3 regions of the [Leptolyngbya] sp. PCC 7376 genome follow, and region 1 is predicted to be linked to each of the others. Evidence: predicted binding sites of a transcription regulator. Region 1 holds the regulator's gene; each other region holds the start of a gene.
The links. Region 1 encodes HrcA, which represses chaperone genes, less so after heat shock. Its sites were predicted from a motif close to TTAGCACTCNNANNNTNNGAGTGCTAA; they were not measured.
Positions count from the first base shown of each region.

Region 2: groES (co-chaperone GroES) is a predicted target of HrcA. The motif match lies at 1,799-1,825, and genes of this name have one in related genera.
Region 3: groL (chaperonin GroEL) is a predicted target of HrcA. The motif match lies at 1,282-1,308, and genes of this name have one in related genera.

Region 1 is NC_019683.1:3,211,973-3,215,255, reverse strand. It holds gene LEPTO7376_RS14460 (NAD(P)H-quinone oxidoreductase subunit 4) at 1-62, opposite strand, end outside; gene LEPTO7376_RS26475 (hypothetical protein) at 77-223, shown strand; gene LEPTO7376_RS14455 (rhodanese-like domain-containing protein) at 409-762, shown strand; gene hrcA (heat-inducible transcriptional repressor HrcA) at 915-1,970, shown strand; gene LEPTO7376_RS14445 (DUF3110 domain-containing protein) at 1,992-2,402, opposite strand; gene LEPTO7376_RS23665 (CHAT domain-containing protein) at 2,657-3,283, shown strand, end outside.
Region 2 is NC_019683.1:3,598,479-3,601,761, reverse strand. It holds gene LEPTO7376_RS16210 (AAC(3)-I family aminoglycoside N-acetyltransferase) at 1-187, shown strand, start outside; gene LEPTO7376_RS16205 (Rieske (2Fe-2S) protein) at 365-730, opposite strand; gene LEPTO7376_RS16200 (hypothetical protein) at 983-1,741, shown strand; gene groES (co-chaperone GroES) at 1,878-2,189, shown strand; gene groL (chaperonin GroEL) at 2,278-3,283, shown strand, end outside.
Region 3 is NC_019683.1:2,655,641-2,658,923, forward strand. It holds gene LEPTO7376_RS11705 (CHAT domain-containing protein) at 1-1,108, opposite strand, end outside; gene groL (chaperonin GroEL) at 1,348-3,027, shown strand; gene LEPTO7376_RS11715 (right-handed parallel beta-helix repeat-containing protein) at 3,129-3,283, opposite strand, start outside.

The DNA of each region.
Region 1 (3,283 bases):
AAGGCTGCTGCGATGGGAAATAAAATAATCGTGGATAACCACGGAAAATTTGCGAGATCCATACAAACTCAAAATAATGGCTGTTTTTTCAAAATATGTATTGAAAAAAGTCGTGCTGGGAAATGAGGCGATCGCCAGTCTTCTAGGAATACCAAGCATTCTTGAAGTGGCTAATGGCCTCTGCCCTTACTTGTACCACTCTGAAATTGGGGTGAGCGCCTGATGCCGGGAACTGCAATACTCCTTAACTTTGCCGAGCTGATTCGGTTCACCAGGCACACAAAATAGCGATACTTGGCAGAAAGAGCCTAAAATTTTTTAAATTATTAATTAAATTTTGCGCCACTTTTTTGAGGCCACAGTCTAAGCATCTTTTTCTAGTTCGAAAAAATAAAAATCAGTAGCTTTATGACCACACCCATTCAAGAAATTTCTGTCCAAGCCTTTGCCGAAAAGGTGGCGATCGCCGCAGAATTAGAACAAGATTTGCAGTTTATCGATGTACGAGAACCCCAAGAGGTGGCGATCGCTGTACTTGATGGTTTTCAAACCCTCTCCCTTAGCCAATTTGAAGAATGGTCACCCACAATCTCTGAGGATTTTGACCCCAATACCGAAACTTATGTCCTTTGCCATCACGGCATACGTTCTGCGCAAATGTGCCAGTGGCTACAACAGAACGGCTTTACAAATGTCATAAACATTATGGGAGGGATTGATGCTTATTCCCTACTAGTTGACCGCAATGTTCCGCGCTATTAACCGAAGGAAAAAATCGGCTATACTAACTGCCACAGATTGAGTTCGTTTTTTATAAAAAAATAACTTTTTTTGATTTTCTACTGAGAAAAATATTTATATTTTTTTAAGATTTGCCAAACAAATTACGGGCTTGACTTGTCCTCACCCTATTTATGACTGCTCAGAATATTCTTAATCTCAGACATCAAAATATTTTTCGGGCAACAGTCAATCATTACATTTCTACGGCTGAACCAGTTGGCTCCAAAACGTTAGTCAAAGAATATGATTTTCATGTGAGTTCTGCCACGATCCGTAATGTGATGGGCAAGCTAGAAAAAGCTGGTTTTTTGTATCAACCCCATGTTTCTGCGGGGCGTATTCCTTCGGACTCTGGCTATCGTTTTTACGTCGATGAGTTGGTCACACCTAATGTGAAAACGCGTAAGCAAGTGCATCAGGCGCTCACTCAAAATTCTGATGAGCAGCTTTGGGGGCTAGAGGCGACATTACAAAAAGCAAATCAAATTTTATCCACGCTAAGCGGCTATATTGCGCTGATCACAGTACCTCAGCAAAATTATGCGCGGTTAAGACATTTACAATTGCTTCCTCTCAGCGCAAGCAAAGTAATGGTGATTGTGGTGACTGATATGTTTCAGCCGCAGTCTGTGGCTTTTGAGCTCGAGTATGATCCCGACGAATTAACTCTTCTCGCCAATTTTTTAAATCATCATCTCCAAGGGCGATCGCTGGAAGAAATTTCCCGATTAGATTTAGATGCTTTAGACCAAGATTTTCGCCATTGCGCTGAGCTGTTAGACACCATTTGTCAGACTGTTGCGAAGGTCAATCAAAATAATCTTTCCACACCGATTTTGGTGCATGGTATTTCTGAAGTACTTCGGCAGCCAGAATTTTCGCAGCTAGAGCAATTACAAACGCTGTTGCATCTCATCGAAGTACGCCAAGAACAGCTTTTTCCGGTGATGTTCAACCGTGAAGGTGAGGAAGGAACCACCCTGATTCATATTGGCACAGAAAATCCTCTCGAACCGATGAAAACTTGTGCTCTAGTTTCCGCCAACTATTACCAAGAAGAAGTACCTGTCGGTAGTGTGGGGGTGATTGGGCCAACACGGATGTTTTATGAAAATGCGATCGCCCTCGTAGAGGCAACCGCCGACTATATTTCTGCAAGTCTCACGACCCAGCCAGAATTAGCTTAATGTTTTTCTATCTATAAAAGTCTATAAAAGACCTTCGAGTTGCTGACGAATCCGGTCAAGCTCATCATTTGAAAGATCACTATCACCCTCTTTATCTGGTGAATTTTGGGATGTTTTTTCTTTGTCTGGATAGCTGCCAGATTCTTGCCAATCCGTTTCTGAAACGCTGTTTTCTGGAGGAACCGCTAATTGACCAGAAGCAACGCGCTCATAGGCATAATCAGCACTATCACAGAACTCGATAATGTCTTCATCTTCCATTTTCTCAACAGTTACTGGTGGGAAATCCTGTGCTTCTAACATGAGAGAAAAGCGAATCGCGTCATCTTCGTCTTCAAACATTAAGACCTTGTTGCGATCGCCTTCTTGGAGGGTGTGAATGCCTTCATTATCAGTGCGGGCATTAAACAAAAGTACGTAGACTAAACTCATGGGGGATCTTCTCGCTAACTAACATTTTCTCAAACCGAAAGTTATTGCAAAGATTAAAGCGGGGATTCTGTTTGAGGTGGATTGAATATCATAATCATAAGATGGCGTGGGAGTATTGAAAAACCCAGCCTTTTTTGCATGAGGCAAAACACCGCCATTATTTTCTATCGAAGAATCGAGACCTTTTAACCCATCGTATGTTCGCTCGAATCACTAGTTTTACGAAGCAATGCCAGCCAGCTTAGGAGTTTGCCGTGTCTTATTTTCGTCTGTTATCTGTCACGGTTAGCCTTGGTTTATTGTGTCCATTGACGCCTCTGCTTGCCCAAATCACCTCGACTGCAAATACTACCAATACTGCTGTAACCCAAAATGGTCAAAATTGGGATATTTCTGGTGGCAGTACTTCCGCAGGTGGCAATAACTTATTCCATGATTTTCAGGATTTTAATGTTGGTACGAACCAAAGTGCGACATTTCTCAGTGCGCCAGCTATCCAAAATATTTTGTCGCGAATCAGTGGTGCGAATCCTTCCCTAATCGATGGCCTACTTAGCATCAGTGGGAGTAACGCAGATTTATATCTCATCAATCCCAGTGGAATTGTTTTTGGTGAAAATACCCAATTAAATTTGCCTGCAGACTTCACTGCAACCACTGCAACAGGATTAGGCTTTGGTAGCGCCATATGGTCAGGGCAAACGAATTACAACGAGCTTATCGGGAGTCCTAACCAATTTTTCTTTGATGGCACTGGTGGCATTATCAACGGCGCAGATTTAAAGCTTAATGTGGGAAACCAACTGAATCTTTTTGCTTCACACATTGTCAATACTGGCTCTCTAAGTGCGGAATCTGGAACAATTAATCTCACTGCAGTT
Region 2 (3,283 bases), 390 kb from region 1:
TCTCTCTGAGCACCGCCGCCAAGGTATTGCCACTGCTTGCATCGAGAAAGTTCAAGAAATTGCGGCTGAGCGGGGAGCCTATGTCATTTTTGTGCAGGCTGATTATGGCGACGACCCGGCGATAAATCTCTATTCAAAATTAGGAAAGCGGGAAGATGTCATGCATTTCGACATTCCTCCCGCTTAAACGGTTTTGTTTGAATAATTAGTCTTGAAAGTTCCCCTCTTGGGAGGGGTTAGGGGTAGGTTTTCCATGGGTTGTAAAACTTTCTGAAACCCCTTCCGACCTTCGGCCACCTTCCCCGAGGAAGGATGTATGCTTTCCTTAAAACTTATTCAAAATGACTGTATTCACTTGGTATTTCTATGCGTCGATGTAGAGATCTTCGCCTTCTTGAGAAACAGCAAAACTTGCAACATCAGTGGGCTCTTTACCCATTGCAACCATCTTTTTAGCCACGCCGGGGAGGGGAATACCAACGAAAGAATCTACCCATTCAACGTTTTTGCCGCTGCATAGATCAAATTTAGAGCCGTGGAAAGGGCAAGTGATAGTGCCGTTCTCAACCTTGCCTTTTGACATGGGTAAATTGAGGTGGGGACATTTCCCGGCGATCGCACAATAGCTGTCACCAGACTTCGAGACGAGCACTGGTTGACCGTTGACCTTTGCCTTGAGCACCTTATCTCCGCTGACTTCTGACGTGCTGGCAACCTTTGATTTAGCCATGATGTAAAAAATTCCTACTTCGCAAGTGTGTTTAAAGGGTTTTGAAAATATTGGTCAAATCATACAGGAGAAGTCGGCGATCGCCCCGGTAATGCACGTGATTGTTTATAAGGCTTATCGACGACTCGTTTAATATCGTTTTTTGATGACGACAACAACCATAAATTAGGCGATCGCCACAGGGGATGAATTCAACAGAAATCTCAATTAGGATAAAAACACACTTACCCAAAGCCCGCTCTGAGATCGATCATGAATGGTTTTGATATCCTAATTTTGTTCGTTTATGCCATCGTGCTCTGGTATGTCTATCAAAGCATCGTGGACGAAATCGATAAGCTGACAGAGGTTCGCCTCAATAAAGACTTTCTCTCAGCACAGCTCACAAAATTTGGTCTCGACGAAAAACTATCATTTAGCTTTGATTTTGGGCGATCGCCCCTCACCGATACCCTGAATAGTTTTAGTATCAGCCTCGAAAACAAAACCTTTGAACAATACTTTGAGATCCACTGGAACCGAAGCAGTTTGATGGATTTTGATGGCAAATCCCAACGGATTATCCGATTGCCACCCGCTCTCAATATCGATCTATTTCAAGCCCAGGCCAGTAGCATCATTTCTCCCCGCGAAATCCTCAACGACAAACTCACTATCGAATCAAGCCTCACCCTAAAAGACGAAGACAAACTTATCTACGACATTACCCAGCCGATTTTTTCGTCCGATCTCCTCAAAACAGCTAGAGATGAAGACCTCGATTTTGAAGTAACACTGATGATCCGGTGTTCAGAATATGGCTCCGATAAATTTTATCCAGTACTGTATCCGATCATCTGTAATTTTGAGGTCATTAAAAAGCCATGGCAAAAAGCATTGTATTGGCGACCAAAGACCAATCAGAAACAATCTGATCAGAATAAAAAAGACAAAATCAAAAAGACCCGTAAAGCTCGCAAAAAGGCCAAAGATGACTACCGTACCCAGCAACATCAGCCGCCCAAAAATTGATAGTTCGGGAACCCGTACATTGCAGGGTGTTGTATGTATAGAAACATCTCCGCTAAATTAGCACTCAGAGATCGAGAGTGCTAAGCTCTGAACTCGCAACCAATTTAGTCATTTCAAAAATCTGGAGATTTTATCCATGGCAGCAATTAGCATCAATGTTTCTACCCTCAAGCCCCTCGGCGATCGCGTCTTCGTCAAGGTAAGTGAGTCCGAAGAAAAAACTGCTGGTGGCATCCTTCTTCCCGATAGTGCAAAGGAAAAGCCTCAAATCGGTGAAGTTGTTGCAGTGGGCGAAGGCAAGCGCAACGATGATGGTAGCCGCTCTGCTGTTGATGTAAAAGTTGGCGATCAGGTTCTCTATTCTAAGTACGCTGGCACTGACATCAAGTTCGGTGGCGATGATTATGTTCTCCTCTCCGAAAAGGACATCCTCGCAACAGTTGCGTAATGATTCCCGCAATTAGTTTGCGAAATCACCAAAATTAGATTCTTTTTATTTTTTCTCGTAATTCTCTACAGATAGAAATTTACTCCCTATGGCTAAGTCTATTATTTATAACGAAGACGCACGTCGCGCTTTAGAGAAAGGCATCGACCTTCTCGCTGAAGCAGTTGCTGTCACTATTGGCCCTAAAGGCCGTAACGTCGTCCTCGAAAAGAAATTCGGTGCACCTCAAATCGTTAACGATGGTGTAACCATTGCTAAGGAAATCGAACTCGAAGATCACATCGAGAACACTGGTGTTTCTTTGATTCGTCAGGCTGCTTCTAAAACTAACGATGTAGCTGGTGACGGTACAACCACTGCAACTGTCCTTGCTCACGCAATGGTTAAGGAAGGTCTCCGCAACGTTGCGGCTGGTGCAAACCCCATCGCAATTAAGCGCGGTATCGACAAAGCTGCTGACTTCCTCGTTGGTCGCATCCAAGATTTGTCTAGCCCTGTAGAAGATTCCACGGCGATCGCCCAGGTTGGTTCCATCTCCGCTGGTAACGACAAAGAAGTCGGCGAGATGATCTCCAAGGCAATGGACAAAGTCGGCAAAGAGGGCGTTATCTCCCTTGAAGAAGGCAAGTCCATGGAGACTGAGCTAGAAATCACTGAAGGTATGCGTTTCGAGAAGGGTTACACTTCCCCTTACTTCGTGACTGATACTGATCGCATGGAAGCGGTTCTCGAAGAGCCCTACATCCTCATCACTGATAAGAAAATCACCCTCGTTCAGGATCTCGTTCCTGTACTTGAGCAGGTTGCTCGCCAGGGTAAGCCTCTCATGATTATCGCTGAGGACATCGAGAAGGAAGCCCTTGCAACGCTCGTTGTAAATCGTCTTCGTGGCGTACTCAACGTTGCTGCTGTTAAGGCTCCTGGTTTTGGCGATCGCCGTAAGCAAATGCTTGAAGACATTGCCATCCTCACTGGTGGTCAACTCATCACTGAAGATGCAGGCCTCAAGCTTGAGAGCACAACAATTGACATGCTCGGTACAGCGCGTCGCATCAACGTCACTAAGGACAACACCACAATCGTTGCCGATGGTA
Region 3 (3,283 bases), 560 kb from region 1:
AAGCTGGCGAGTTGAATTTGAATTGCGCTAATAAATTCTGGCGGGCGATCGCCACAGATTCATCTACTGGTTTATGTTTGCAAAATGCTTGACTGAGACTCGTAATAAAGGCGATCGCTTCATCATCACTAATGGGGTCGCGCATCGCTAAAACTGACGGTAAACCATGATGAATCAGTACTTCCGTTAGGCTACTGGTGGCGATCGCCTGATGATTTTGTTGGAGGGATTTGGCACCCCAACAGGAATTAAACACCGTTAACCGAATGCCGCTTTGGGTGAGGATTTGCGCCAATTCTTTGCCGTTGAGTTTATCAGCATCGTTGAGAAAAATCTGGCCGCCATCCGCTGCGGGCTCGCCATGACCACTATAAAAAAAGAGCTGGTAATTTTTGCTAGAGAGAGTTTCCGCTAATTCGCTGGGAGTTGGCTGAATCAGAATATCGCCTTGCACTTGCCCAAAACTTTTTGTCTGCCAAATGTTTTGCAATCGTTCTGCTTCTGTTTTGAGATCGAGGCTATCATTGCCATTTTCGGGCGCACCTAAAACCAACAAAATATTTAGCGATCGCCCGGTGGATTGTAGATTTAAAGGCGCAACATCACCGATCGTGCGACTAAAGAAAACCTGAGGGTTAAGAGAAACTGCTTGCTTGCCCATTTCCTGCTGCATAATTTCCCACGGCAATGGCAACAGATTTGGGTCACGCACATCAATCCGTAACCGCAACGCCTCTTTTTGACCCAATGCAACCCCTTCAGCCCGTGCAAAACTTTCGGCGATCGCCCCTTGAAATAACCATTGCCACATCTGCACACCCAACCCTTGCATTAATCGTCCACTGATCGAAGCATTCGGATCTGGCACTAATTCTACAGACTGGACTTCACCAGTAATCGGATAGTGGGGCGTTTGATGAGGCGTAAAAATTGCCTGCCATGCCAACCAAATCCGACTTAATTCTTCATCCCATAAAATATCTTCTTTTTCCACACCTCGCACAAATGGTGTTGCCGCAGCCCAAATCACAAAATGATGTTCTTCCGGCGAATTATTTAGGCGATCGCACACCACTTGTAGAGACGGGAAATCAGGAGGTTGAGACATCGACAATGAAAATTGAGACTGGGCGCTCTTCCAATTTATGTCGTTTAACAGCAGATTCATACACTGCTCCATGAATCTTTTCTGTAGAACCGACCCTTCTATGGCGAGAAATGACCATAAATCTTAAGAAAATATGGGGTTGGATAGGTTCGGGAATGCACACCTCTAAGCAATTAGCAGTCGCCCCCTATGAGTGCTAAATTTGCTAGTGAAGTTAAATCCTATAACTCAAAATTTTTATGTCTAAGATTGTCTCTTTTAAGGATGAATCCAGACGGTCTCTTGAAGCGGGTATTAATGCCCTCGCCGATGCCGTCAAAATTACATTAGGTCCTAAGGGTCGTAACGTATTACTCGAGAAGTCTTACGGCGCACCCCAAATTGTTAATGATGGTATTACCGTTGCGAAGGAAATCGAGCTAGCAGATCCCCTCAGAAATACTGGTGCTCGTCTCATCCGTGAAGTTGCAGCCAAGACAAATGACAGTGCAGGTGATGGTACAACCACTGCAACTGTAATGGCTCAGGCTTTAATTCACGAAGGCTTGAAGAATGTTACTGCGGGTTCAAATCCGATTGAGTTGCGTCGTGGTATTGATGCAGCGGTGAAATTCCTCGTTGATGAGATTGCAAGTATTGCTAAGCCTGTGGAAGGTGAGGCGATCGCCCAGGTTGCTGCGGTATCTGCAGGTAACGATGATGAAGTCGGTAACATGATCTCCGAGGCGATGGCTAAGGTGACTAAAGATGGTGTAATCACTGTTGAAGAGTCCAAGTCTCTTGCTACTGAGCTTGATGTTGTAGAAGGTATGCAGCTCGACCGTGGCTACATGTCTCCTTACTTCGTCACTGACCAAGAGCGTCAAATCGTTGAGTTTGATAATCCTCTTGTGCTTATCACGGACAAGAAAATTTCGGCGATCGCCGACCTCGTGCCTGTGCTTGAGCAAGTGGCGCGTTCCAGTCAGCCTCTTCTCATCATCGCTGAAGATATTGAAGGTGAAGCCCTCGCAACTCTCGTTGTGAATAAGGCTCGCGGTGTGCTTAATGCCGCTGCGATTAAAGCACCTAGCTTTGGCGATCGCCGTAAGCAAATGCTTCAGGACATTGCAGTACTCACTGGTGGCCGTGTCATTTCCGAAGAAGTTGGTCTTGCTCTCGAAACTGTCGAATTAGACATGCTCGGTAAAGCAGAAAAGATCACCTTAACGAAGGAGACTACAACCGTTGTTTCCGGTGGCGGTAGCAAAAGTGATATCGATGCTCGCGTTGCCCAAATCCGTAAGCAATTGGCTGAAACTGATTCTGAGTATGACGCAGAGAAGCTCCAAGAGCGTATTGCTAAGCTCGCTGGTGGTGTTGCAGTCATCAAAGTTGGTGCAGCAACTGAAACTGAACTTAAGGATCGTAAGCTCCGCATCGAAGACGCTCTCAACGCAACTAAAGCAGCTGTTGATGAAGGTATCGTTCCCGGTGGTGGCACAACTCTCATTCACCTTGCAGCAAAAGTTGCTGACGTAAAAACATCCCTCACAACTGACGAAGAAAAGCTCGGTGTCGACATTGTTGCTCGCGCCCTTGAAGCTCCCCTCCGTCAACTCGCTGACAATGCTGGCGAAGAAGGTTCTGTCGTTGTTGAGCGTGTTCGTGAAAGCGAATTCAACGTTGGTTACAATGCAGCAACTGGTGAGTACGTTGACATGATTGCGGCTGGTATTATCGACCCTGCAAAAGTTGTCCGCTCCGTTCTTCAGAATGCTGGTTCTATTGCTGGGATGGTGATCACCACTGAAGCACTCGTTGTTGAAAAGCCTGAACCTGAAGCTGCAGCTCCCGACATGGGCGGTGGCATGGGTGGCATGGGCGGCGGCATGCCCGGTATGGGTGGCATGGGAATGCCCGGCATGGGAATGATGTAATTTCCCCAGACCCTGAATAAACAACAGTTTTTATCTTGAGCATCCTTCGGGGTGCTTTTTTATTGAGTAAAAAAGTATTCGTGATGTAATTTTCTTGAAAACTACGGACAAGGTACAGACGTGTCTGGTGTACCGGAGATATCAACAAATCCCGTATTATTTGCCATCACATCTGCAAAATCAACAAAATTAATATTGCCAGCAGCACCAATTAGCAAATCATCACCACCATTGCCCGCAAAATCCGCTGTGCCGC